DNA from 3 places in the Mediterraneibacter gnavus ATCC 29149 genome. Region 2 is predicted to be linked to each of the others. Evidence: a T-box and tRNA genes for the amino acid it is inferred to sense, from the RefSeq annotation. Region 2 holds a T-box; the other regions hold tRNA genes.

The links. A T-box is a leader RNA that pairs with one kind of tRNA and senses whether it is charged. The one in region 2 lies ahead of leuS (leucine--tRNA ligase), so its partner is inferred to be a tRNA-Leu.
Region 1: it has a tRNA-Leu gene. The T-box ahead of leuS (leucine--tRNA ligase) is inferred to sense a tRNA for this amino acid. The anticodon was not compared.
Region 3: it has a tRNA-Leu gene. The T-box ahead of leuS (leucine--tRNA ligase) is inferred to sense a tRNA for this amino acid. The anticodon was not compared.

What each region holds. Positions count from the first base shown of each region.
Region 1 covers NZ_CP043051.1:2,761,465-2,768,385, reverse strand. The annotation lists gene dnaG (DNA primase) at 1-319, opposite strand, end outside; gene pap (polyphosphate:AMP phosphotransferase) at 402-1,937, opposite strand; gene FXV78_RS13715 (MATE family efflux transporter) at 2,111-3,502, opposite strand; gene FXV78_RS13710 (MarR family winged helix-turn-helix transcriptional regulator) at 3,499-3,960, opposite strand; tRNA gene FXV78_RS13705 (tRNA-Leu) at 4,130-4,214, shown strand; partial or broken gene FXV78_RS13700 (AAA family ATPase) at 4,366-5,013, opposite strand; tRNA gene FXV78_RS13695 (tRNA-Leu) at 5,125-5,209, opposite strand; gene rplT (50S ribosomal protein L20) at 5,463-5,819, opposite strand; gene rpmI (50S ribosomal protein L35) at 5,853-6,050, opposite strand; gene infC (translation initiation factor IF-3) at 6,108-6,602, opposite strand.
Region 2 covers NZ_CP043051.1:1,646-8,566, forward strand. The annotation lists gene leuS (leucine--tRNA ligase) at 1-1,953, opposite strand, end outside; T-box leader at 1,999-2,232, opposite strand; gene FXV78_RS00020 (alanine/glycine:cation symporter family protein) at 2,296-3,711, opposite strand; glycine riboswitch at 3,714-3,828, opposite strand; gene FXV78_RS00025 (ZIP family metal transporter) at 3,967-4,749, opposite strand; gene FXV78_RS00030 (flavodoxin) at 4,845-5,279, opposite strand; gene FXV78_RS00035 (DUF3793 family protein) at 5,296-5,883, opposite strand; gene FXV78_RS00040 (AAA family ATPase) at 6,111-6,533, shown strand; gene FXV78_RS00045 (hypothetical protein) at 6,610-6,921, opposite strand, start outside.
Region 3 covers NZ_CP043051.1:646,889-653,809, forward strand. The annotation lists gene FXV78_RS03250 (beta-ketoacyl-ACP synthase III) at 1-336, opposite strand, end outside; gene FXV78_RS18760 (hypothetical protein) at 462-644, opposite strand; gene FXV78_RS18765 (DUF3955 domain-containing protein) at 622-849, shown strand; gene FXV78_RS03260 (MATE family efflux transporter) at 1,062-2,438, shown strand; tRNA gene FXV78_RS03265 (tRNA-Leu) at 2,551-2,634, shown strand; gene FXV78_RS03270 (beta-galactosidase small subunit) at 3,165-4,115, opposite strand; partial or broken gene FXV78_RS03275 (glycoside hydrolase family 2 TIM barrel-domain containing protein) at 4,099-5,932, opposite strand; gene FXV78_RS03280 (J domain-containing protein) at 6,028-6,702, opposite strand; gene FXV78_RS03285 (zinc ribbon domain-containing protein) at 6,748-6,921, opposite strand, start outside.

The sequences.
Region 1 (6,921 bases), 790 kb from region 2:
TGGCTTTTGCTTCTTTTGAATACTCCATCTCAGGGAGTACGACACCTGCCCTGTCCGCCAGAAACTTCAGTGCTTCCACAAATGAAAAATTCTCATAATCCATCAGAAATGTAAATACATTTCCTCCCGCTCCACAGCCAAAGCAGTAATACATCTGCTTTTCTCTGCTTACGGAAAAAGAGGGGGACTTTTCATTGTGAAACGGACAGAGTCCGAAATAGGAACTACCTTTTTTCTGCAGTCTCACATATCCTGAGATCACATCCACAATATCATTTTTTGTTCTTACTTCTTCGATTACTTCTTCCGAATAATACATGTCTGCCTCTTACTTCTCTTTCATTTTTGAGCATTTAAAATCCCCTACACTTATTATATTCTGCGGTCACATCTCTTTTCCTTTATTTTTTTGAAATTCTTTTTTCCAGTGCATCGATCACCGTCTCAAGCACTTTTAATCTGGCGTAATATTTATCATTTCCCTCTACCACGATCCATGGAGCATATTCTGTGGAAGTCCGGATCAGCATCTCATTGACCGCCTCCTCATACTGCTCCCATTTTTCACGGTTTCTCCAGTCTTCTTCTGTGATCTTCCACTGCTTTTCCGGATTTTCCTGCCGCTGTCTGAATCGCTTTTCCTGCTCTTTTTTGTCAATCTGCATCCAGAATTTCAAAACTACAGCCCCTGCGTCCGCGAGATCCTTTTCCATATCATTGATCTCCTTATACGCCCGTTTCCACTCTTCCTGCGTACAAAACCCTTCTATCCGCTCTACCATCACCCTGCCGTACCAGGTTCTGTCAAAAATTGCGATATGCCCGTCCTTTGGCATGTTTTTCCAGAATCTCCAGAGATAATGATGTGCTTTCTCCAGATCATTCGGCGCCGCTGTAGGATTCACCACATATCCCCTGGCATCCATCTTTTCTGTCAGCCGCTTGATCGCTCCTCCTTTTCCGGCAGCATCCCAGCCTTCAAACCCGATTACCACCGGAATGCGCTTCTGATACAGCTCTCCATGCAGCTTCTCGATCTTTTTCTGATATTCTTTGAGCTTTTTCCGATACGTTTTCCTGTCACAACACAAACTTAAGTCCACTTTTGCCAGCACAGATTCCTGAAACCCTTTTGTTGCTCCATCTATCAGACTTCTATTCTCAGACGCCTCTTTTTCCACTTCCCGGATCACCTCTGCCGCCGTCTCCCTTGCAATCTCCCTGCGCCTGTTGTCAATCCCTGCTGTCAGCATCTGCGTGATCACGGTGTAGATTTTGACTGTTGCATAGCGTCTGTCTGTAGCCTCCACAATCGTCCAGGGGGCATATTCCGTATCTGTCCTCTGCAGCATTTCTTCTATCATTTCCTGATACTGATCATACTTTTCATTTTTCTTCAGATCTGCCTTTGTCACACGCCACGCCGTATCTTTAGACTCCATGAGTTTATCAAACCGTTTTTTCTGTTCCTTTTGATCGATATCCAAAAACAATTTAATCAGAAGTGTCCCGTCCTCCGTGATCTGTTTTTCAAAGGAACAGATCGAGCGATAGCAGTTTTCTATTTCCGATTCTCGCATTTTCTTTTCAAACCGGTCACTGAGCACCTTAATATACCAGCTTCCATCATATACTGCCATCCGGCCTCTTTGCGGTGTCTTCGTCCAAAACCGCCACAAAAAAGGGTGCATCGCTTCCTCTTTTGTCTCCTCTTTCACCGTAAATACTTCAAATCCCCTCGGATCCAGACTCTGAATCAGTTTTCCGATCTGCATTCCTTTTCCTGCGGCATCAAATCCTTCAAATACAATCATGATCGGAAGCCCCATTTCCTTACACTGTCTCTGAAGTTTTCCCATCTGCAGCTTCAAAGCAGTCATTTTTGCCTTGTATTCACTTTTTTCCATCTTCATTGTCAAATCTACTTTTTCTAACATGATTTGCCCTCCCGATCCTTTCTGTCTTAGTTTTCCCATCTGTTTCTTTTTTATCCTGAAACCAGAAAAAACCGCACGGACTTCTGTGAAATACACTGTATTTCATAAAATCCATGTGGTTTTTCTTTTCGTAACGGCTGACGATCACCCTCCATGCTGATTTTGCTCAAAAATCAGACATCTTGCGTTTCTGATTTCTGTTTCATCTCTGAAAGTACTTTTTTAAAATTCTTTCTGAACAAGAGCAGCGTTGTCACCACTGCGATCACATCCGCGATCGGCTCTGCCAGAAATACTGCCTGTACATGATCCTCCAGAAATACCGGAAGAATATAGATCAGCGGGATCAGAACAATAATCTTTCTGAACATTGCCAGAAATGCAGAAATTTTAGAATTTCCAAATGCAATAAATGTCTGCTGGCAGGCGATCTGCGCTCCCATCAGTACCACTGCCGCCATGTAGATACGCATCGCCCATTTTGCAAACTCTGCCAGCTGCGGGTCATTTGTAAAAATTGTCACAAACACGCCAGGAGCAAACTCCGAAACTGCCCAGATACCTGCCGCATAAACTACCGCAGAAATCAGCAGAAAGCGGAAGCCTTTTCTCACACGTTCTGCATTATTCGCTCCGAAGTTATAACTGATGATCGGCTGTCCTCCCTGCGTCAGTCCCTGCAGCGGCAGCATCGCAAACTGCATCACACTGGACAGGATCGTCATCGCACCTACCGCCAGGTCCCCGCCGTATTTTAATAACGAAGAATTAAAACACAATACCAGGATACTCTCTGTAGACTGCATGATAAACGGCGCTGCTCCCAGGCCGATACAAGGCAGCATGATCTCTTTTTTGATCTTAAAATTCTCTTTTTTCAGTCTCAGGACCGTATCTTTTCCAGACAGGAAACGGATCGCCCAGACTGCGCTGATCGCCTGTGAGAGAACTGTTGCCAGCGCGGCTCCCTGTACTCCCATATCAAATCCAAAAATAAAGATCGGATCCAGAACAATATTCGTCACCGCTCCGATCACCACAGTCATCATGCTGATCTTGGAAAATCCCTGTGCTGCGATAAAAGCATTCAGTCCCAGCGTGAGCTGTACAAAGATTGTTCCTACCGCATAGATATTCAGATAGCTTTCTGCATATCCGATGGTATTCTCACTGGCGCCAAACATCATCAGTAAAGGACGCTTAAATACAAGCACCAGAGCTGTCAAAACAACAGCGGTAATCACCAGTGCAGAAAAACAGTTTCCCAGTATCTTCTCTGCACCCTCATTATCCTTTTTTCCCATCAGAATACTGGCTCTTGGTGCGCCTCCCATTCCCATCAGTGCCGCAAATGCAGAGACGATCATAATAACCGGAAAACATACACCAAGTCCGGTAAGTGCTGCCGCACCCTCTCCCGGAATATGTCCGATATACATCCTGTCCACCATATTATAAAGTGCATTGACCACCTGTGAGATAATAGAAGGCACTGCCAGTACGAATAACAAGTGTCCGATCGGCTCCTTCCCCAGATCCACCTCTTTTGACATTTTCAGTTTCATAATGATGACTCCTTCCCTTTTGCCCGTTCTTCAAATCGCGCAAAAATCTTCTCCATTGTATTGGCCATATTTGCAATATCCTCTTCGGGAATCCCCTCAAGGATCTCCTGATCGATCTTCCGCTTGATTCCTCCAAGCTGTTCGATCACAGGAAGTGCATGTTCTGTCAGCTTTAGATGCTGCACTCTCTTATCATGGTCATCTGCCACACTGATGATCATCTCCTTCCCCAGCAGCGCATCTACACTTCTGCATACAAGCGCCTTGGAAACGCCGAGACATGTACATAACTGACTGTTCGTATCGATTGAAGGATTATTTGCCAAAAACAGCAAAATTGATATTTCATTCGGAGAATATGTCTCATTTCCCAACATTCTCCCAAACTCATCTGCATACACTTTCCTGATCTTCATAAACACAGAAATCATACCTTCCACTGTCATCTCTGCGCTCATTTTTCCACCTCCATTTGTTTACTTGTAAACTTTCTATTAGTATATCACGTTTCACAGAATTGTCAATTTTATATCACACACTTTTTTCAAATTTATAGTTGACATTTTAAAAACTCTATAGTATTATACTAAAAGTGATGTGCTTCACGTAAGTTTTTCATCGCAATGAGCGGAAGTGTCGGAACTGGCAGACGAGCAAGACTAAGGATCTTGTAAGCATTGCGCTTGTGTGGGTTCAAGTCCCATCTTCCGCATATTATAAAAAGGTATGATTCCATGTTCGGAATCATACCTTTTTTGTTTATAATTTTCATGTTCTTTGTTTTTAATAGTTTCAACAAATTATAACATAGGAGTTTTTCTATACTCCAGGTAACGCTACGGCTTTGCATCAACCCTTCCACTTCCACGCTGCGTTAAATATCCCGTCATAAATAAAAGACTCCAGACGTTCTCTAAAGACTGATACATTTCCGGATAGATCAGCTCCTGATGAATCTCTTTTATGATTTCCCCGCCGGCAAGCAGAGTTTCAATCTCACGCTTGGTTTTAAGATTGTCGGACATTTGAATAAATTTCTTGACGGCATCATTACTGCTGGTGTTGATCCAATAGTTTTCCGGAAACACATTTACATAGTCTTGAAATATCATTTGCTCATAATACCCATTTTCAAATGCCTTTGCTAATGGAACATCATATTCATCAATTAAAAGAATTACTTTTAATCTATAATGCTTCTCTAATAATTTTGACAATATTTTCAGTCCACCGCAAAATACAGTTTCGCTCATATTACTGTCCAAAAGTTCTCTATATACAGATTTATCATGTTCGCTCAGGTATTCACTATCTGATAGAAACTGGAATTCTTCCGCTGTTCTTTGCATAATCTGAACTGCAAAATCAAATGCATCCTCATAAGCAGCAGCATTGATTCCTTTAAGGGAAATTGAAATAACCGGATATTTCCCCATATACGCTTCACAAAGCTTTGTATCTTTTGAAATTTCCAACCCATCAAAGATACTCTTCTCTCCTTCTATGGCAAAAGGTAGTTTCCAGCCGTCAATACCTTTGTAATTCTCCTACCAGTAACCTTAGATATCCTAATCCCATAAAACAAAAGCACTTACAGTTTCCTGTAAATGCTTCTCTCATTATGCGGAAGATGGGACTTGAACCCACACGATCGCATTGATCACAAGATCCTTAGTCTTGCTCGTCTGCCAGTTCCGACACTTCCGCTTACCATAGCCTGTTTTGTTCACCACACGCTACATTTAGTATAATACTACTGATACGCAAAAATGTCAACTGATTTTTTAAATTTTTCTAATTTTTTGAATAATTTATATTATTTCTCTTTTTCATTATAATCAGACTTTTAGAAACTGCGCAATTCCTCTTTGCAATTTCTCATCTGACAGTGTCACTTTCTTCTTCGAACAAAAAAGAGATCGACTTTTTCCATCGATCTCTCATCTTTTTTGTCTTTCTATTAAGCAAGTTTAGATTTTGCAAGCTCTGCTAATGTTGCAAATCCTTCTTTATCACTTACTGCAAGCTCAGCAAGCATTTTTCTGTTCATATCTACGCCTGCAACTTTCAGTCCGTGCATAAATTTGCTGTAAGATAATCCATTCATTCTTGCAGCTGCATTGATACGTGCAATCCAAAGCTGTCTCATCTGACGTTTGCGCTCTTTTCTTCCTGCGTAAGCAGATGTGAGAGCTCTCATTACAGACTGTTTTGCAACTCTGTACTGTTTAGAACGTGCTCCTCTGTATCCTTTTGCTAACTTCAATGTTCTATTATGTTTCTTCTTAGCGTTCATTCCGCCTTTAATTCTTGCCATTTCTTAATCCTCCTCTTATTACTTTTACAAATCTTACAGATATGGTAAAACTTTCTTCATGTTCTTTACATTTGTAGCATCAGTAATTGTAGCCTGTCTGAGATTTCTCTTTCTCTTTGTAGACTTCTTTGTTAAGATATGGCTCTTGTAAGCTTTATTTCTTTTCAGTTTTCCTGTACCTGTTTTTTTGAAGCGTTTTGCTGCCGCTCTATTTGTTTTAATTTTTGGCATGATAAATTCCTCCTTTAATGTACTGCCCTGCTGGACATATGTCCGTATTTTTTTATTTTAACGTTTTTCAGTTAAAACCATGCTCATGCTGCGTCCTTCCATTTTTGCCGGTTTTTCAACAACTGCCACATCTTCAAGCAATGCCGCAAAATCATCCAGAATGTGCTTGCTTGACTGTACGTGTGCCATTTCTCTTCCGCGGAAACGCAAGGTAACCTTTACTTTATTTCCTTTTCCGATGAACTTCTTCGCATTGTTCACCTTTGTATTCAGGTCGTTTGTATCAATATTCGGTGATAAACGCACTTCTTTTACTTCTACAGTTTTCTGCTTTTTCTTAGCTTCTTTTTCTTTTCTTGTCTGTTCGTACTTGTATTTACCGTAATCGATAATCTTGCATACCGGCGGCTTCGCAGTCGGCGCAATCTTTACAAGATCCAGATTTGCTTCAGCGGCAAGTTTCATTGCCTCTCTGGATGACATAATTCCTAACTGTTCCCCATCCTCGCCAATCAGACGGACTTCTCTGTCTCTGATCTGCTCGTTAATCATTAAATCGCTAATGGTCGTATACCTCCGTCAAATGAATTTCCCTTAGGTTTCCCTTCGCACAAGCATAAAAAAAGAGTGAATCTCATATCCACCCAATCTCACTACATAACAGAGCCTATACAGGAAACTTTCTGCATGTAACAATATCAGACCAATAGTCACTCACTTGTGCTATGGTGAGAGTGGATACTCTACTTTGTTTTTCGCTTTGCGCAAAATATAATTTACCATACTTTCCTGCTTCTGTCAACATCTTTTCTCTATTTTAAAAACTTTACTGCTTTTTCACTTTAATTCACTAATTTAACTTGTTTTTTTT
Region 2 (6,921 bases):
TTCATTTTCTTTGCTGTCCATCAGCAGATTCCACAGACGTTTCAGGAAGCGGTTGACACCGTCGATTCCACGGTCATCCCACTCTGCATCCAACTCCGGCGGTCCCACGAACAATTCATACATTCTCAAAGAGTCACATCCGTAGTCGCGTACCAGATCATCCGGAGATACGACATTTCCTTTGGACTTACTCATCTTGATTCCGTTCTTTCCTGTGATCATTCCCTGGTTGAACAGCTTGTGGAATGGTTCATCAAAGTCTACAACTCCGATGTCATGCAGGAATTTTGTATAGAAACGAGAGTACAGAAGATGCAGTACCGCATGCTCTACACCACCGATATACATATCTACCGGAAGCATCTCGTCCGCTTTTTCTCTGGAAACCAGTTCTTTGTCATTGTGACTGTCCACATAACGCAGGAAGTACCAGGAAGAACCAGCCCACTGAGGCATGGTATTTGTCTCACGTTTTGCGTCTTTTCCACAAACCGGACACTTGCAGTTTACCCACTCTTCGATTCCGGCAAGCGGTGACTCTCCAGTTCCTGTCGGTTCATAAGAATCTACATCCGGCAGACGCAGCGGCAGCTCTTCTTCCGGTACCGGCACTGCTCCACATTCCGGACAGTGTACAATCGGAATCGGCTCTCCCCAATAACGCTGACGGGAGAATACCCAATCACGCAGCTTATAGTTTACAGTTGCTTTTCCAATTCCACGCTCTTCAATGATATGTGGAGCTTCTTTCTTGAGAACGGCTGATTCCATTCCGTTCCACTCTCCGGAATTGATCATAGTTCCAACAGCATCTGTGTATGCCTCTTCCATATTTTCGATTTCCTGTCCGTCTTTTGCAATGACCTGAATGATCGGGATCTCGAATTTTTTTGCAAATGCAAAGTCACGGTCATCATGTGCAGGTACACACATAATTGCTCCTGTACCATAATCTGCCAGTACATAATCAGACAGCCAAATCGGTACTTTTGCACCGTTGATCGGATTGATCGCATAACTTCCCGTAAACACACCTGTCTTTTCCTTATCCTGCATACGGTCTACGTTGGACTTCATGGAAGCATCATAAATATACTGCTCCACCGCTTCTCTTGTCTCGTCTGTCGCAAGTTCTTTTGCAAGTGCATGTTCCGGCGCAAGTACCATGAATGTTGCACCGTGTAAGGTATCCGGACGTGTTGTATAAACGGTGATCTTGTCGTCTCTTCCATCCACCTGGAAATCTACTTCTGCACCGTAAGATTTTCCGATCCAGTCAGCCTGCATTTTCTTTACTTTTTCCGGCCAGTCCAGTTTGTCGAGATCGTTCAAAAGACGGTCTGCATATTTTGTGATACGCAGCATCCACTGACGCAGATTTTTCTTTGTAACATCTGTTCCGCAACGCTCACATTTTCCATTCACAACCTCTTCGTTTGCCAGACCTGTTTTGCAGGATGGGCACCAGTTGATCGGGAACTCTTTCTCATATGCAAGACCTTCTTTGAACATTTTCACAAAGATCCACTGTGTCCATTTGTAGAAATTCGGATCTGTTGTGTTAACTTCCATATCCCAGTCATACAATGCTGCGATCTCATTGATCTGACGTTTGATGTTTGCTACGTTCTCTGCTGTGGATTTTGCAGGATGAACTCCCATCTTGATCGCATAGTTCTCAGCCGGAAGACCGAATGCATCCCATCCCATCGGATGTACAATATAATATCCCTGCTGTAATTTGTAACGGCTCCAGACATCAGAGATCACATATCCTCTCCAGTGCCCGACATGCAGACCGTTTCCTGACGGATACGGGAACATATCCAGACAATAATATTTTTCTTTTTTCTCTCCGTTGTCCCTGAATCTTGGATTTACCGGATTTTCCTGCCATTTATCATGCCATTTTTTCTCGATTGCTTTGTGGTTGTAAACAATTTTTGCACCCATTTCGCATATCCTCCTTTGATTTCTAAAAAAGCCTTTTCATCTCAATTAAGAGACGAAAAGGCTTTTATCTTCCGTGGTACCACTCTTCTTCATCTGCAAACATACAGATGCACTCATTACTTCTGTAACGGGAAGGCCCGCTTTTTCCTACTTTTCCATCCTGGGTGTTCAGAAAAAGAACTCCGAGGGGAGTTGGGAGAACGCTGTTTCCTGCCTCGCACCATCCGGCAGGTCTCTGAAAAACCTCAGACTCTTACTATTCCTCATCAACATTTCTTTCATATGTTTCCTTATTATAAGAAGAATCATAAAATAAGTCAAGTGGATTCTGCTGATTTCTCTCTATTTCATCCTCGCAAAATAATCTTTCGTTTCTTTGACCACCACATTGCTGAGCACAAGCAGTGCGATCAGGTTCGGAAGCGCCATCAGCGCATTGAAGATATCTGCGATGTTCCACACTGCCGCAACCGTCATATATGGTCCGATAAATACAGCCAGAATATACAGCCAGCGATAAGTCATCACTACTTTTTTATTCCGGTTGAACAGATATTCCATACACCGTTCTCCATAGTAATTCCAGCCGAGAATCGTAGTAAATGCAAAGAATACCAGACAAAGCATCAGAATAAAGGATGCAACTGCCGGCGCAAACGGCAGCCCCTTCTGAAATGCTGCCATCGTGATCTCCACACCTTCCAGATTCGGATCATTCCATGTTCCTGCTAAGACCACGGAAATTCCGGTCATTGTGCAAATTATGATTGTATCAATAAATGTACCTGTCATAGACACCAGTCCCTGACGCACAGGTTCTTTTGTTACTGCAGCCGCTGCCGCGATCGGCGCACTACCAAGACCCGCCTCATTGGAAAAGATTCCCCTTGCGATTCCTTTCTGCATGGCCACGACCATGGTTCCCATCGCGCCGCCTGCCAGTGCACTTCCGGTAAATGCAGATTTCACAATCGTTACGATCGCTGCCGGGATTTCTGTAATATGTGTGATCATAATGATCAGAACAAACACCACGTACAATACCGCCATAAACGGAACTACAATTTCGGATACTTTTGCAATTCGTTTCAGTCCTCCGATCACGACCAGACCGACACAGACTGTCAGAATAATACAAGTAATCACAGTTGCCCATGAATATGTATTTCCAAACATCTGCACGGCATTCTCTGTATTCGGATCAAAGAAATTCTTCACTGCAGATGCAATACTGTTTACCTGGGTAAACGTACCGATTCCAAACAACCCGACTCCGGCTCCGAAAAATGCAAATATTTTTGCCAGCCAGCGCCAGTTTTTTCCCATTCCGTTTTCAATATAATAGAACGGTCCGCCAAGAACATGCCCTTCTTTGTCGATTGTCCGGTATTTGATTGCAAGAAGCCCTTCTGCATACTTCGTTGCCATTCCGAAAAATGCTGCCACCACCATCCAGAACAGTGCGCCCGGTCCGCCTGCCGCAATCGCAGTCGCTACTCCGGTAATATTTCCGGTTCCGATCGTTGCAGAAAGCGCCGTACAAAGTGCTCCAAAGCTGGTCACTTCCCCATGTCCTTCTTCTTCATTTTTTACCATGAATCTGAGTGCTTTCGGCAGATGCCGAATCTGAAGTCCGCCAAGGCGAACGGTTAAATAGATACCTGTTGTCAGGATCAGAATAATGAGCGGCAGTCCCCATATCCGGTCATCCACCCATTTGATCGCTGTGTCGATTTGATTGTAGATTTGTGCTAACATACTTTCTTTCCTCCATCCTTTTGCCTGAGAGATTCTCAGCAAAACCGCATCCAGATCATGCGTCTGCTGATTACACCTTCGGCGCTCTTTTTTCAGAGACTCTCCTGAGTTTAGTGTTTTACAACACTAAAGTAAAGAATAGCATGGTTTTGAAAAGAATGCAAGCCATTTTCTGATTTTCCATTTTAGAAAAACTAATCAATGTTTATAAGTAAAATGCAGAGGGAATACAGACATCGCTCCCTCTGCTTTTTTCTATCCCAGCGCCACATCCAGAATCATCATCAGTGTGAACCCTGCTGCAACACCGATTGTTCCTACATTGGTATGTTTTCCGTTTTGTGCCTCCGGAATCAACTCTTCCACTACAACATAAATCATAGCGCCTGCCGCAAAAGAGAGAAAATATGGCAGAAGCGGAACTACAAGCCCCGTCAGCCAGATTGTCAGAAATGCGGCGATCGGCTCTACAATCCCTGACAGTGTTCCATACACAAACGCCCTCAGTTTTGTAATTCCCTGCGCCCTTAACGGCATGGAAATAATCGCTCCCTCCGGAAAATTCTGAATGGCGATTCCGGCAGACAATACAAATGCCCCTGTCATTGTTATCAGTACATTATCCGAAAGAACTCCGGCAAAGGTCACACCCACTGCCATTCCTTCCGGAATATTGTGCAGCGTCACTGCGAGCATCAACATTGTTGTTTTTCGAAGTGATGCCTGAATCCCTTCCGGCTCCGATTCCTGAAAGTGCTGGTGAGGTGTCACCGTGTCCAGCAAAAGCAGAAAGCCAATCCCAAGCAGAAACCCTGCCGCTGCAGGAATCCATGCAATCTGTCCGCCTTCCTCTGCCATCTCGATGGCCGGGATTAAAAGCGACCAGACAGATGCTGCGATCATGACACCCGAAGCAAATCCAAGCAGACCTTTCTGCAGCTTTTCATTCATCTCTTTTCTCATGAAGAATACCATTGCTGCGCCAAGAGTTGTTCCTGCAAACGGCAGTAAAATTCCAAGTATTACATCCAAATTCATATGTTTCTCCCTTTCGTAATTCTTTTTTTCGATATGTTATCCTATGCTCAGGAGAAAACTTTGGTTCCGTTTAAATGCACATGGAAAAAGAATCCTTATACCGATGCCGTGATCAGTTCCTTTCCGGCTGCCCGGCATTCCTCCAACGCAGCATCATCCGGCGTCTCGTTTGCGATCACACCTTCTTCACAGATCAGATGTGCTCCCGCCTCTTCCATTCTCTGGCACCAGTCACGCATCCACTCTCCGTCACCCCAGCCGTAAGACCCAAACAAAAGTAGCTGCTTACCGGAGATCATCGGCTCCAGTTCTTCCACGAACGGCTCCATTTCGCTGTCTTCCAACTGCTCTGCTCCCATAGACGGGCAGCCGAGCGCAATTTTATCAAATTTTGAAATCGTATCCGCATCTGTCTGTCCAACCTCACATACCTCCGCGGTTCCTCCTGCTGCCTGAATCCCTTCTGCGACCGCCTGTGCCATTGCCTCTGTATTTCCTGTTCCACTCCAATATACTACTGCTGCATTCATGTGAATTCCTCCTTCATTATTGTGCGATTTCCCGGATACTTTTTCCGGCTAAAAATTCTCTGACCACTCCTTCTTTGGCCTGATCATAAGACTTGAAAATCATTTTTGCCCTGGACGGATTACTATATACTTTCCAATATCCGATCATAAGATACTTTCTTCCTTCATTGTGAATAAATCCTTCCACATCTTCCTTCGGATACCCTAAAAACACTCCGATTTCATGGGGAAATCCCAGTTTTCTGCTGCTTATCTGCCTCACTCTTTGAGCCAGTCTTTTGAGCATCTCATCCAGATTCCGCATATGATACCCATATGCCTCAAGCAGCCGCTGATTGTCAGGCAGCATCAGATGATACTCCAACTCACTCCGTCTGAAAAAGAAAACAAGACATCTGCTGTCCCTGCAGGACAGAATTCGATATTCTACCTCTGTCTCTTCAAAAATCTCCTGCAGCTCCTCACACATTTTCTGTTCCATTGTGATCACGCTGGATATCTTGATCCCCTTTAAAAAGGGGGCGCACTGCAGCGCAACCTGAAACCTGGCTTTTAGTTTTATATCTTCATTTTTGAAAAAATAAGACAATGTTTCCGATGACATATGAGCCTCCTTAAATGATTATGATTCTCAATTAGTTTGATATTACCATGTCCTACTCTCAATTTCAACATTTGTTATTGAGAAGTTTTCTCATTATATTTTTCTGAATATTTATCTGCATTTTTATTATTTTTTTATTGTTTAAGAACCTTGTTTGGTGTATAATAAATTTAAGTTATTTGAGCAGAAAGAAGTCTCAAAATACATACAAAAAGGAGAGATTTGCCATGGTAAATTTAATTACAGGACCGAAAGGAACCGGAAAAACACAGCAGATGATTGAGCTTGCTAATGAAAAGGTCAAAACATCTAACGGAAACGTCGTATTTATCAAAAAAAGTCATCGCAACACTACTACTTTAGACTTCGGTGTACGTGCAATCTGCATGGAAGACTATCCTGATATTCTGACAATGGATGAATTTATCGGTTTTCTCTACGGTATGGTAGCAGGTAATCATGATATTGATACCATCTTTATTGACAGCGTATTAAAACAGGCGGATATTTCTTTAAACAACATTTCTGCATTTATGACCAGTCTGAGTAAAATTTCTGCAGAAAATACTCTTGATTTCTTTATCAGTGTGGGGGCTGAGAAAGAATCCATTCCCGATATAGATTCCGACAATTATAACGTTTTGAACTAATGGGTATGAAAAAAGCGATATTCAGTATTTTTTACTGAGTACCGCTTTTTTATACATTATGGTATATCTGTTTTTATTATTCTTCTGATAATGCCTGCTCTTCGCTTTCCGCTTCTGATTTTTTTGTCTCTTTTGCTTTTTGATCCGGCTCTTCTCCGTTCAAAGAAAGTACAGAATTTGCCCGCTCACCTTCTTTGTATTCTACCGTCACAGTATCACCGACATTGTATTTGATAATATCGATAAAATCAACGACTGAAACATCAAAAATATCATCAGAGCCTTCCAACATGATATAAAAGTGAGAATCTCCGTCTACAACGCCCTGTGCGATCTTTGTGATCTTGGAAGCCAGCGTCTTTACTTCTCTCGTATCTTCCGCCTGCTT
Region 3 (6,921 bases), 650 kb from region 2:
ACTGCACGCCGCATTCAGATCAAATCCCGCCGCATGCTCTGCATGAATCTCTCTTTGTACCTCACATGCCGTGCATGGAAAAACGTTCTCGGGTGTGGAGGTTGCCACCAGGATCAGATCCACATCCTCCGCCGGGATGTCTGACTGTGCAAGTGCTCTTTTCGCCGCCTCTGCCGCCATATACGAAGTCGTCTCATTCTCTGCAAGATGTCTTCTTGCAATTCCCGTCCGCTCGCGAATCCAGGCGTCATTCGTATCCACCAGATTTGCCAGCTCGTCATTTTCTACAATTCTGGCCGGCACATAGGAGCCGGTTCCGCATATTCTTCCTGTCATCTTTCTTCTCCATTATTTTTGTTTCAAAATATTTTTACTTTAAAATACTTTGATAGTCAAACTATATCACAAAAAATAAATTTGTCAATCCTGTTTTTTCATTTTTAACAGTAACCAATAAACTGTCACTCTCCCCTTTTCAAATTGAAAACAATTGTAATATTTCCACGCATACCGTATAATAGCCCTTGGTATTTTCTGCGCATTGCAAGCAACTCTTGCTTGCTAAAAAACGGCAATTCATTTACATTGATTACAAATTCAAGCGAAACAAGAAGAGCAAAAATGAATCTAATTTCTATTGCCATTGGCGGAATCTTCCTTTGCTTTGGAATCTCCTGTATTTTTCTAAAAGCTGTGTCAGTAGAATATATTGATACACAGGGGATTTTACATGAAAACTTTTTCTTACTGCCTGTTGGATTTTTATGTTTATTCTGCGGTTTTATCACATTTCTTACAATCGGCATAAGAAATATCTTCTGCAGAATAAAAAAGAAATTTTGTTCTTAGATACAGGAAGGCTGTGACTCCAAACAAGTCACAGCCTTATTACGTTAAAATCTTTCTTCCTAATCCGATCCATACACCCATACACTTCCAGTTCATAAATTCTGACTGCAATATCGGATCCCTGGGTCGGTTTTTCAATGGTTGCTCCATCTTGCACACAAAAATTTTTTGCCCTATAATAAAATGTAAACATTTTCAGGAAGGGGATTTATATGAATTCGATACAAAAAGAAAATCCGCTGGGTTATGAAAAACTGCCAAGGCTGCTGAAATCTTTTGCAGTCCCAAGCATTATCGCAATGCTTGTCAGTTCTTTGTATAACATCGTAGACCAGGTATTTATCGGCCAGGGAGTCGGCTATCTCGGTAATGCAGCTACTAATGTTGCGTTTCCTCTGACCACCATCTCTCTTGCCATCGCACTTCTGATCGGCATCGGAAGTGCTTCACTGTTTTCCCTGAATCTGGGAGCCGGCAAAAAAGAGGACGCCGCGCAGGTCGTAGGGACTGCATTTACAATGATGCTTGTCTTTGGTGTGATCTACGCCGTACTGATCGAGATTTTTCTCGTTCCGCTGCTCACCGCATTCGGTGCAACAGCCGAAATCATGCCATATGCCAAAGAATACACCCGGATCACCGCAATCGGTATGCCGTTTCTGATTGTCAACAATGGGATGAGCAACCTCGCCCGGGCAGACGGAAGTCCGAAATTTTCCATGACCTGTATGCTGATCGGTGCGATCATCAACACCATACTGGATCCGGTCTTTATTTTTATCTTTAAACTGGGAGTTGCAGGTGCTGCGTGGGCAACGATCATCGGACAGATTGTATCCTGTCTGGTTGCCGTCAGCTATTTAAAGCGATTCCGAAATGTGGAACTAAAAGCGCATTATTTCCGGCTTCACAGAAAGCTTTGTTTAAAAATCGCTTCCCTCGGCATGAGCAACAGTTTAAATCAGGTAGCGCTCACATTTGTACAGATCGTACTGAATAATTCACTGACCTATTATGGAGCACTTTCTCCTTACGGAAAAGAAATCCCGCTGGCAGCTTGTGGAATTGTTATGAAAACAAATGCGATCCTGCTGGCAGTCATCATCGGGATCTCTCAGGGCTCCCAGCCAATCATCGGGTTCAACTACGGTGCAAAACAGTATGATCGTGTCCGCGGCGTTTATAAACTGGCAATTCAGTGTAATCTGGTCATATCTCTGATTGGATTTCTTTTGTTCCAGCTGTGTCCACGCCAGATTATCTCCCTGTTCGGAACGGGAGATGCTCTTTATTTTGAGTTTGCCGTCAAATTTATGCGGATTTTCCTGTTTATGGTCCTCTTAAACGGCGTACAGTTATTATCATCCAATTTCTTTGCCGCAATCGGAAAACCAGTCAAAGGAATGCTGCTCTCCCTCACCCGTCAGGTTTTCTTCCTGATACCGCTGCTTTTCATTCTTCCGCTGTTTTTGGGAATCGACGGAATTATGTATGCGGGACCGGTAGCTGATGCCATTGCGTTCCTTACTTCTGTGTTCTTGATTTCACGCGAAATGAAGAAGATGAAACTGGCAGAAATAGCTAAATAATATGAATAATTCAAAAAAATAAAAAAATTTAGATTTTTTTGAATTTAGGGGTTTACAAATCGATTCCACTATGGTATTATACATCTTGTCAGGCGGACAGCCGACAAGAAACGCGGAAGTGGCGGAATGGCAGACGCGCTAGATTCAGGTTCTAGTGGGAGTTAATCCTGTGAGAGTTCAAGTCTCTTCTTCCGCACTGGATGAAAGACATTCGAGAGATCGAATGTCTTTTTTGTAATTTACCAATTTACTATTTTTCAATCTTTCCACTTCATCTCACATTGTACCTTCTATTATTTTATGATATTCTAAAAAAGAACATATGATATTAATTTTTCTCAATATGAATGGATGTGAATAATCATGACTACACGCAATTTTTATTGCGGAATCTGGAGTCTGTGCCTGATCCTGATTTTATGCCAAAAACCACTCCCCGCTTTTTTCGTTACAGCAGGAAATATCATCGGCGTCGTGATCGGACAATTCCTCGGTGATTTAATCCAGACAGAGAATATCAAAAAAAATCACAGATACTATGAATCCACAACAAATCTATGAACTGTACAATCATCCCGGAGTACCTCTGTGGCTGCTTGTCATCGTACTTTTTCTTATACTCGGTTTGATTACTGACTTATTTTTCAACAAATTTCATAAAAAGAGGGTATCACACGATCATCAAATCTGATGCTCGTGTGATACCCTCGCTCTCTATGTGCTCCTCTATTCTATCACAAACTCATAGACAATATCCTTTTGTGCACTGATGCGATACGGATCTTCCACATCACTGCCCCAACTGTCAATACCACCTACTCCACGTACTGATCCGCAGATGCAGACTACGGTTCTCCGCGGCAATGGAAGTTCTTCCTGATGCGTTGCATTTTCCAACTCTTCTGACGTATATGGGAGACAGGAAAATCCAAACTTTTCGCCGCATGCACGAAACGTAAGGCCGAATGTTTCTTCTGACGTATCCGAATTATTCAGCGTATCCTTTCGATATACCGTAACACATTCTGTCTCCATATGCATCCCGCATTCCTGGGGAACCAGATATGGCGTGACCGGAAGACCTTCCACTTCATATCTTCCATAAATTCCTCCCGCCATTCTGTCCGGATATGTTTCTCCTGACAGACCCTCATAGCAATATCCGACTGCCTTTGTCGGCATAATAAACCGCATTCCAAATACCGGCAGTTCCGGCAGTCCTTCTTTTCCATGATAATGAGCCAAAACATGTATTTTCCCATCTGCATGGACTGTATAGCTTACATCCACTGTAGTCGCAGGAACTGTGATGGTTTCATAGGTATATGTAAGCACCGCCTCCTGTACATATTCCTGATTGCTGTACACATTATTTTCCGGAGCATTGTGATTTTCTACCGCTTCTCCATCTGCCAAAAGCCGGAAACCGATACACTTTCGAAACTGATCTGCCCCCAGCCACATTCCTGATCTTAAAGGGAATCCGTTTCCTCTGTCATTATCCGTAGTCGCTCTCCAGAATGTGGGATACGGAGTTCGATACAGCCATTCCTTTCCTGCTTTTACAAGGGATTCCATTCCCCCTGTCTGTTTTGAGAAAATATAATGAAAATCCTCCCCATGAATTCCAACCGTCACATCTCCGAAGACGATTCTAAGTTTATTTCTGGAGTCCATAATAATATTTCACCTCCTGCATTGCCGGTTTTTCTGTTCGATCTGCAAATACGATTCCGTTTCCCGAAAATTCATAATCCGACGGACGGTCATCAAAATCTCCCCCATATCGAAGTACTTCACGACCGGTAATCTCATCTTTTACCAAAAGTGCCTGATCTATATAATCCCAAATGAAACCACCCTGATATTTTTCATACTGATCCAGCAGATCGATATACGATTTCATACCCCCAAGTGAGTTTCCCATATCATGCATATATTCACACAGGATAAACGGTTTTTTCGGCTCATTTTCCAGATATTCCCGAACACGTCCCGGCGGTGCATACATCTGGCTCTCTACATCGGAAATATTGTCTTCATAGTCTCTGTTTTGAAATACTCCTTCATAATGAACGAGACGCCCCAGGTCTCTCTTTTTATAATACGCATTCATTTCTTTGAGTACCTCTCCTGCATAGGATTCATTTCCAAGAGACCAGAATAACACAGATGTATGATTTTTAAACATTTCAAAATTCGATTTTACCCGATCCAAAACAACATCCTGCCAAAGCTCCACACTTCCCGGTACATTCCAGGACGGCTCAACCGATCCCATCTTCTGCCAGGATCCGTGACTTTCCAGATTTACCTCTGCCATCACATAAATTCCAGCTTCATCGCAGCGATAATACCAGGTTGTACGATCCGGATAATGACAGGTACGAACCGCATTGATATTGTTGCGTTTCATACATTCAATATCATAAATCTCATCGTTCTCTGAAATACATCTTCCACTTTTTGCATTCCACTCATGTCGGTTCACACCGTTTATGATCAGCCGTCTTCCATTTAGTTTTATTTTTCCATCCTCAATGCAAATCATTCGAAATCCCACCTGATAAGGAATGATCTCTATGAGATCTCCCTGTCCGTCAAAGATTCGGATTTCCACCTGATACAGCTTCGGATCATCACAATTCCAGAGTTGTACAGGTTCGTTGATCGTAAGATCCGCTCTGAAACTTTCTGATACGGAAGCTTCTTCTTTTGCAATCATCTGATGACCATCCAACAGACATATCTCTGCTCTGGCATCCGCATAGGATACGGTCTTTCCCTTTGTTGTTTTCAATTCTATTTCCATCGACGCCTGTCTGCCGTCCAGTGCACACTTTGGACGAATCCACAGATCAGACACATGTATATCCGGCAGTCCATATAAATTTACATCTCTGAACAATCCAAAGAATCGGAAAAAGTCCTGGTCTTCCAGAAAAGCCGCCGTACTTCGTTTATGTACCTCCACACACAGACGATTTCCGGTTTCTTTTACATACGGTGTAATGTCAAATTCAGACACGGTAAAACTGTCCTCCGCATATCCCACAAACTCACCGTTTATCCATACGTAAATTGCCTGCTCTGCCCCTTCAAAACTTAAGATCACCCTTTTTCCGATCAAGGCTTCCTCCAGATCAAAAAAAACGGACATAAGAACCTGTGGGATTATAAGAAGCTTCGCTGAACATCCCCTCTCCGATATGATTGCACGTCCCCGCAGGTCGGCGATATTCATGTCCTTCCCAGGGATACATGGTGTTGATATAATGAATTTTGTCATATCCCGCCAGCTCTATATGCTGCGGAACCTGAACTTCATCAAATTCAGAAATATCATAGTCATTTTCATAAAAGGAAACCGGACGTTTTTTTGCATTCACTGAATATTGGAATTTCCAGATTCCATTCAATGACTGTTTTAATGTTTCCTGTTTGTCCTGATACGATTTTTCACTTTCAAAAAATCTGTGGTCACTGTTTTCATCATAATCTCAATGGTCTGATTAGTCAATAACCTCTCCTCCTGTCCCTTCATCCAAAAAAAGAACCCCGTCTCCGGGATTCTTCTTCCACTCTTATTCTAAATATAGCCGCCGTATCCTCCGCCGCTGTAACCTCCACAGCACAAGCCGCTTCCGCCGCAGCACAGATTGCACATCATATTTGCAATACACAGCTTCATACACCAGTCTCCGCCTACAGAACTTGGATATCCATACATACTCTGTCTCTGCTGATACCAGCCTCCGCCGCCCTGCAGCCGCTGCAGAAGCATCTGATACTGCATGTTCTGCGGCTCCAGCCGGACTGCTTCTTTTGCATGTTCCAGCGCCGTCACGTTATTGCCCACACCGGAGTTCGCCGATGCACTGTAGAAATACCACAGCGCTCCACGCTCTTTGATACTGTTTAATACATTGAGCGCCTCCGTATAATGTCCGCTCTGAATATAGTTTGCAGCCGCTCTTAAGTACTGGCTGTTCTCATCCCCGGCATCTGTTCTCTGCTGATTCTGATACCAGCCGCCATATCCCGCACTGCTTCCCGCTCCGGAGGAATATCCACGGGAACGCTCATCCATGATCTGCTGATATGCCTGCTGTACTTCTTTAAACTTCACTTCCGCTTCTTCTTTCAGCGGATTATTAATATTGGCATCCGGATGATACTTTCTGCTCAGTGCCCGGTACGCCTTTTTGATTTCTTCGTCAGAAGCATCTTGTGATACTCCCAACACATGATATGGATCTGTCATTGTCCTTTGTCTGCTCCCCTTTATGTTCTATCCCTTTATGTAATCTCAGCTCTTCTTGATAAATGTTGTCCCGCACTTCGGACAGCGGATCTCTATCTTTCCTTTGCCTCTCGGAATCCGGATTTTCTGCTTGCATCCCGGACAGGTATAGATATGATAATCCTTTCTCTGCGCCATCAGATTTTTCTGACTTTTGAAAAATCCGCGTATCTTCGCTGT